DNA from 2 places in the Hamadaea flava genome. Region 2 is predicted to be linked to the other one. Evidence: predicted binding sites of a transcription regulator. Region 2 holds the regulator's gene; the other holds the start of a gene.
What was found. Region 2 encodes HrcA, which represses chaperone genes, less so after heat shock. Its sites were predicted from a motif close to GGTTNGCACNCTCNNNNNGAGNGTGCNAACC; they were not measured.
Positions count from the first base shown of each region.

Region 1: the regulator HrcA is predicted to act here: its motif matches at 1,961-1,991, upstream of groL (chaperonin GroEL).

Region 1 is NZ_JAMZDZ010000001.1:4,489,334-4,493,074, forward strand. It holds gene groL (chaperonin GroEL) at 135-1,754, opposite strand; gene HDA40_RS21205 (hypothetical protein) at 2,084-3,058, opposite strand; gene HDA40_RS21210 (cold-shock protein) at 3,161-3,364, opposite strand; gene HDA40_RS21215 (serine hydrolase) at 3,671-3,741, shown strand, end outside.
Region 2 is NZ_JAMZDZ010000001.1:6,100,820-6,104,560, forward strand. It holds gene hemW (radical SAM family heme chaperone HemW) at 1-1,089, shown strand, start outside; gene HDA40_RS28590 (DUF4870 domain-containing protein) at 1,082-1,567, opposite strand; gene hrcA (heat-inducible transcriptional repressor HrcA) at 1,854-2,873, shown strand; gene dnaJ (molecular chaperone DnaJ) at 2,884-3,741, shown strand, end outside.

The DNA of each region.
Region 1 (3,741 bases), 1.6 Mb from region 2:
CATGCCTCACCGAGCCGGTTTGGCATGCGTAACCGTGATCCGCAGGGAAAAGGGGCGGCCGGGAAACCCCGGCCGCCCCGAAGAGCTTCTAAGCGCAAGCGCTTAGCTGTGCCTCTGCTTCTGATCGCGAGCGATCAGAAGTCCATGTCACCGCCGCCCGGAGCGGCCGGCGCGGCGGCCTTCTCCGGCTTGTCGGCCACGACGGCCTCGGTGGTGAGGAAGAGGGCCGCGATCGACGCCGCGTTCTGCAGCGCGGACCGGGTGACCTTCGCCGGGTCGATGATGCCGGCCTTCAGCATGTCGACGTACTCACCGGTGGCGGCGTTCAGGCCGTGACCCGTCTCCAGGTTGCGGACCTTCTCCGACACGACGCCGCCCTCAAGGCCGGCGTTGACGGCGATCTGCCGCAGCGGCGCGTCGAGCGCCACCTTGACGATGTTGGCGCCGGTCGCCTCGTCGCCCGCCAGGTCGAGCTTGTCGAACGCGCTCTTGCCGGCCTGCACGAGGGCGACGCCACCGCCGGCGACGATGCCCTCCTCGACGGCCGCCTTCGCGTTGCGAACGGCGTCCTCGATGCGGTGCTTGCGCTCCTTCAGCTCGACCTCGGTGGCCGCGCCGACCTTGATGACGGCCACGCCGCCGGCCAGCTTCGCCAGACGCTCCTGGAGCTTCTCGCGGTCGTAGTCGGAGTCCGACTTCTCGATCTCGGCGCGGATCTGGTTCACCCGGCCGTTGATCTGCTCGGTGTCACCAGCGCCCTCGACGATCGTGGTCTCGTCCTTGGTGACGACGACCTTGCGAGCGCGGCCCAGCATGTCGAGGCCGACGGAGTCCAGCTTGAGGCCGACCTCCTCGGAGATGACCTGGCCGCCGGTCAGGATCGCGATGTCCTGCAGCATGGCCTTGCGGCGGTCGCCGAAGCCCGGGGCCTTGACGGCGACGGACTTGAAGGTGCCGCGGATCTTGTTGACGATGAGCGTGGCCAGGGCCTCGCCCTCGACGTCCTCGGCGATGATCGTCAGCGGCTTGCCGGACTGCATGACCTTCTCGAGGATGGGCAGCATGTCCTTGACGTTACTGATCTTGCTGTTCGCGATCAGGATGTAGGCGTCCTCGAGGACGGCCTCCATGCGCTCCGCGTCGGTCGCGAAGTACGCCGAGTTGAAGCCCTTGTCGAAGCGCATACCCTCGGTGAGCTCAAGCTCCAGGCCGAAGGTGTTGCTCTCCTCGACGGTGATGACGCCTTCCTTGCCGACCTTGTCCATCGCCTCGGCGATGATCTCGCCGACGGTCGTGTCCGCGGCGGAGATCGACGCGGTCGAGGCGATCTGCTCCTTGGTCTCGACGTCCTTGGCGAGCTTGGCCAGCTCCTCGGCGACGGACGCGACGGCGGTCTCGATGCCCCGCTTGAGGGCCATCGGGTTCGCGCCGGCCGCGACGTTGCGCAGGCCCTCCCGGACCAGCGCCTGGGCCAGGACGGTCGCCGTCGTCGTGCCGTCACCGGCGACGTCGTCGGTCTTCTTGGCGACCTCCTTGACCAGCTCGGCGCCGATCTTCTCGTACGGGTCGTCGAGCTCGATCTCCTTGGCGATGCTCACACCATCGTTGGTGATGGTCGGAGCACCCCACTTCTTCTCCAGCACGACGTTGCGGCCCTTCGGGCCGAGCGTCACCTTCACGGCGTCGGCGAGGGTGTTCATGCCCCGCTCAAGGCCGCGGCGCGCCTCCTCGTCGAATGCGATCATCTTGGCCATAACGGCGATGTCCTCCTGGACAATCCCGGCATTCCGCACCTTGGTGGGCACGAAACGCCGCCTGTCTGATACACCTTCGCCGGGCGGATAGCCCGCGACGACCGGTCACCGAACGCCCTCGCCAGGAGGACGGTCAGGCGACCCCACCGCTCCGACTCTTGGTTTCCATTGTGTTGGCACTCGTTCGAGCTGAGTGCCAACACCTTGTTTAGCACTCTGCCCTGCCGAGTGCAAGCGAGTCCGCCCTGGAGCAGCAGATCAGGGTTATGCCTGTGATCTTGGCACAAGATCGCAGGCATAACCCTGATCTGGGAAAACGAGCCCCGAAGTCAGTCGAGTTCGGCGGCGAGCGAGCCCGCCGAGACCGGCCCCTCGTGCCCCCGCTGTTCGGCGTACGTGAGAAGGATCCCGACGAACTGGATCATCGTGAACGGCAGCCCGATGACGGCTCCGACGCCCGCCACGACCGCCGAGCCGGCCATCGACAGCCCGGTCTGCCCGGCGAGCTGCACCGAGCTGCCCGGGTCGGCGCTGAACGAGCCGAGCCCGCCGAAGGCCAGGTTGAGGACGTTCTCCACCGTGCTGGTCACGATCGAGCCGCCGATGAGGATCACGAGGATCATGGCCAGCCGCCCGAGCACCCGGCCGAGGTTGTTGTTGAAGATCGTGAAGGACCGGCCGATGGGCGTACGCCGCTCGAACAGGTAGATCGGCCCGACCAGGGCGGTGGCGGCGAGCACGTAGAACGCCGGCAGCACGCAGGCGACGGCCCCGGCGATGATGAGCAGAGCGGTGAGGAGATTCCAGCCGAACAGGCCGAGGCACCGCCGGAAGCCGTACCGCAGCGCGTCGCCGACCGAGGTCGGGGCGCCGGCCGCGTCCCGAGTCACCACATAGGTGCCCGCGGCGTAACCGGCCGCCTCCACCACCGTGAAGAGCACCGCGGCGACGACGAGGGCGCCCATCAACCCGAGGAACGGACCGAGGAGCGTGTCGAACCGGGGGTTCTCACCGGACTCGGCGGCGTCGAGCACCTCCTGCTGCCACGGCACCAGCACCGCTGCCGTGCCGACCGCCGACACGACGGCGAGCACAATGGAGGGCAGCAGGTGGGTGATGGCGAAGACGGCGGCGATGGACTTCCATGACCGCTGGAACACCGACGACATGCGGCCGAACCAGCCCCCGATCCCCGCGTACGGCGGGTTCACGAGGGGGTCGTACGGATTCGGGTACTGCTGCCCCGGCGCCTGGTAGGCGGCCGGCGGGGGCAGATAGTCGGACGGTGGCGGCAGTTCGGTCATCGGGCACTCCGTGAGGGGGAACGGCGGGCATGAGAAGGCGCCGGACTCGCGAGGGGGGATGAGCCTCGCCAGCCGGCGCCGCCGGGGTGCTGAAGCTTCTGGTCAGGCGATGATCCGGACCTTCTCGGCCTGCGGACCCTTCTGGCCCTGCGCAATCTCGAACTCGACGCGCTGGCCGTCGTCGAGCGCCTTGTAGCCGTCCATCTCGATCGCCGAGAAGTGGACGAAGACGTCCTGACCCCCGTCGACGGCGATGAAGCCGTAGCCCTTCTCGCTGTTGAACCACTTGACGGTGCCCTGTGCCACTGTGACACTTCCTCACTTCGATGGTGCTGGGTCTGTCGTAGACCCCCGAAGGGCGTTCGCCCGCCGGAGCCATGACATCGAAGATCCATCCGGCTCCAGCGATGTCATCAGCCAGAACCGCACGATACTTGAGAGTGTGCGCTTGCGCACTACCCGAATTCGGACAGGTGACTGCCCTGGTCAGCGGCCCTGCGTCACCATCTCCGGGCGTCGCGGGTTGACCCCGTCGTGACGACCCGCTGGCGCCCGAATCACGTTCAGGTATCGGTTCTTTTGTGCGCGATCGGCCTTCTCGTGGCGGTCGCGGTGGTCTCATTACATGAGACTCCACAACCCGCGCATTCCACTGTCAACGCCGCCTCCGCGCCGCCGTCGCC
Region 2 (3,741 bases):
CGCTGTGGCTACTGCGACTTCAACACGTACACCCCGACCGAGAGCGGGCTGGCGCAGGGCGACTACGTCAGCGCTGCGCTGGCCGAGATCGAGCTGGCCCGGCGCGTACTGCCGCAGGCCGGCCCGGTGCGAACGGTCTTCGTCGGCGGCGGCACCCCGACCCTGCTCCCGCCGGACGACCTGGCCCGTCTGCTCGACGCCGTCGACCGGACCTGGGGCCTCGCGCCGGGGGCCGAGGTCACCACGGAGGCGAACCCCGAGTCGGTCGACCAGGACTCGCTGGCCCGGCTGCGGAAGGCCGGCTTCACCCGGATCTCCCTCGGCATGCAGTCGGCTGCCGCGCACGTACTGCGGGTGCTGGACCGCAAGCACACACCTGGCCGGGCCACCGCCGCCGCGGCCGAGGCGCGCGAGGCGGGCTTCGAGCACGTCAACCTCGACCTCATCTACGGCACGCCTGGCGAGACCGCGGACGACTTCGAGGCGTCCCTCCAAGCCGCCGTGACGGCCGGGGTCGACCACGTCAGCGCGTACTCGTTGATCGTGGAAGACGGGACGCGCCTGGCCGCACGCATCCGGCGAGGCGAGGTCCCGATGCCCAGCGACGACGTGGCCGCGGACCGCTACCTGGCGGCGGAGGCCGCGCTGAGCGGGGCCGGCCTGGGCTGGTACGAGGTGTCGAACTGGGCGGCGTCGGACGCGGCCCGGTGCGCGCACAACCTGCTGTACTGGACCGGCGGCGACTGGTGGGGGATCGGGCCGGGCGCGCATTCGCACGTCGGCGGGGTCCGCTGGTGGAACGTGAAGCGCCCGGCGCACTACGCCAAGCTGCTCGCCGACGGCCATTCGCCGGGCGCGGGCCGGGAACTGCTGAGCGCGGACGACCAGTACGTCGAGGACGTGATGTTGCGTCTGCGTCTTCGGGACGGCTACTCCCTCGCCCACCTGCGCGAGGACGGCCCGGCGGCCGCCGAACGCGCCACAATGGACGGTCTGCTGGACGCCGCCGAGTACGCGAACGGCCGCGCGGTGTTGACCCTGCGCGGCCGTCTGCTGGCGGATGCGGTCATCCGCGATCTGCTTACTTGATCACGCTGACGGACAACGGATACGAGTAGAGCGTTCCCTCGTTGGCCTTGAGACCCGCGACCACCCCGAAGATCACGGCGATGAGGATGGCCACCGGCAGCGTGAAGAAGCCGATGAACGCGCAGAACAGCACGTAGCTCAGCACCGAGACGATGGCCCACAGGCCCTGGAAGTTCAGTGCGGCGAGGGCGTGCGCCCGGACCGTGGGCGATTCGTTGCCCTTGACGAGCATGGCGATCAGCGGGGGGACCCAGCCGAGCCAGCCACCGCTGATCAGGGCGGCGCCCGCGCCACCGAAGTGGGCGATCAGCGCCCACATCTTCTCGTCCTGGTTGGCATAGCCGACCGGTGCGACCTGACCGGCGATCGGCGGAGGCGGCGTGGAGCCCGTCACCGGGGGAGGCGGCGGCGCGTCGTATTGGGGGGCGGCCGGCGGCTCGGGGTCCGGCGTCCCCGGAGGGGTGGGGGTTTCACTCATGCGCGACACGGTAAGCCCACAGATCAATATCCGCCAGAGCTCGCATTCGACCGGTTGGCGACACTAAGGCGGCCAAATGTCCAGACTATCGTCGCCGGTAGACGTGCAGCCGGACGATTTCGACAGCTTCGTCACTCATGGTGGTCAAGGGGCGATACAGCGCTCCGCCGAGGGAGACGAACGGCCGGTAAACTGGCACTCGCGGCGTACGAGTGCCAGAATCGAGCCGCAGCCCGACCCTCCCCGGGGCCGGGGGCCCGACCACGGAGGGCAGGGAGGTGCGCCGGTGGGACTCGACGATCGCAAGCTCGACGTGCTGCGCGCCATCATCGAGGACTACGTGTCGACCCAGGAGCCGGTCGGCAGCAAGTCCCTGGTGGAGCGGCACTCACTAGGCGTCTCCCCGGCGACCGTGCGCAACGACATGGCCGTCCTCGAGGAGGAGGGCTACATCCGGCAGCCGCACACCAGCGCCGGGCGTGTCCCGACCGACGCCGGCTACCGCCTCTTCGTGGACCGGCTGTCGAAGATCAAGCCGCTCTCCCCGGCCGAACGCCGGGCGATCGAGCGCTTCCTGCTCGGCGCGGTCGACCTCGACGACGTCGTCCACCGGACGGTCCGCCTGCTGGCCCAGCTGACGCGGCAGGTCGCGGTCGTGCAGTACCCGTCGCTGTCCCGGTCCAAGGTGCGGCACCTGGAGTTGGTGCCCTTGTCGACCACGCGGATGATGTTGGTGATGATCACCGACACCGGCCGGGTCGAGCAGCGCCAGGTCGACATCCCCGGCACACTGCCCGCCGAGGACGTACTGGAGCTGCGTCGCATCATCAACGCCAAGCTCGGCGGTCAGCCGCTGACGCAGACCCCGCCGTTGGTCCAGACACTGGTCGAGGAGGTCGCGGAGGAGCTGCGGCCGGCCATGACCACGCTGGCCACCGTGCTGCTGGAGACCCTGGTCGAGCGACACGAGGAACGGATCGCGCTCGCCGGCACGGCGAACTTGACCCGCGCGAGCATGCTGGACTTCGCCGGGTCGATCCGGCCGGTGCTCGAAGCCCTGGAAGAGGAGGTCATCCTCCTCAAGCTGGTCGGCGAGCAGTCCGGTTCCACGCGGGTCAGCATCGGCGACGAGAATGAGTACGCCGATCTGCGCGCCACCTCCATCGTGAGCACCGGATACGGACCGGGCGGGCAGATCGTCGGCGGGATGGGCGTACTCGGCCCGACCCGGATGGACTACCCCGGCACGATCGCGACCGTCCGGGCAGTGGCCCGATACGTGGGCGACCTACTCGCACAGAACTGAAGAGGATCACGTGGCCAAGGACTACTACGGCATCCTGGGCGTGCCCAAGGACGCCACCGCGGACGACATCAAGCGCGCCTATCGGAAGCTGGCACGCCAATACCACCCTGATGTCAACCCGGACCCCGAGGCGCAGGACCGCTTCAAGGAGATCAACGCCGCGTACGAGGTCCTGTCGGACGATCACAAGCGGCAGATCGTCGACCTCGGCGGCGACCCGCTCGCGCCCGGTGGCGGCGGCATGGGCGGTCCCGGCGGGCCGGGCGGCCCCTTCGTCGGCTTCCAGGACATCATGGACGCCTTCTTCGGCGGTGCGACCGCACGTGGGCCGCGGCCTCGCGTACGGCCGGGGGCGGACGCCATCATCCGGCTCGACCTGGAGCTGCAGGAGACCGCGTTCGGCGTCGAGGCCCCGCTCACCGTGGACACCGCGGTGCTCTGCTCGACCTGTTCGGGTGCGGGGACGGCGGCGGGTACGCATCCGGTGACCTGCGACATCTGTCACGGTAAGGGCGAGGTGCAGTCGGTTCAGCGCACCTTCCTCGGCCAGGTCGTCTCGACCCGCCCGTGCTCGGCCTGCCAGGGCTTCGGCACCACCATCCCGCACCCCTGCGCCACCTGCGGCGGTGAGGGCCGGGTGCGTACGCGCCGGACGCTGACCGTGAAGATCCCGGCCGGGGTCGAGGACGGCATGCGTATCCGGCTCGCGCAGCAGGGTGAGGTCGGCCCCGGCGGCGGCCAGCCCGGCGACCTCTACGTCGAGATCCACGAGCGGCCGCACGACGTCTTCGCCCGCAAGGGCAACGACCTGCACTGCAAGGTGACCGTGCCGATGACGGCGGCGGCGCTGGGCACCCGGCTGACCATA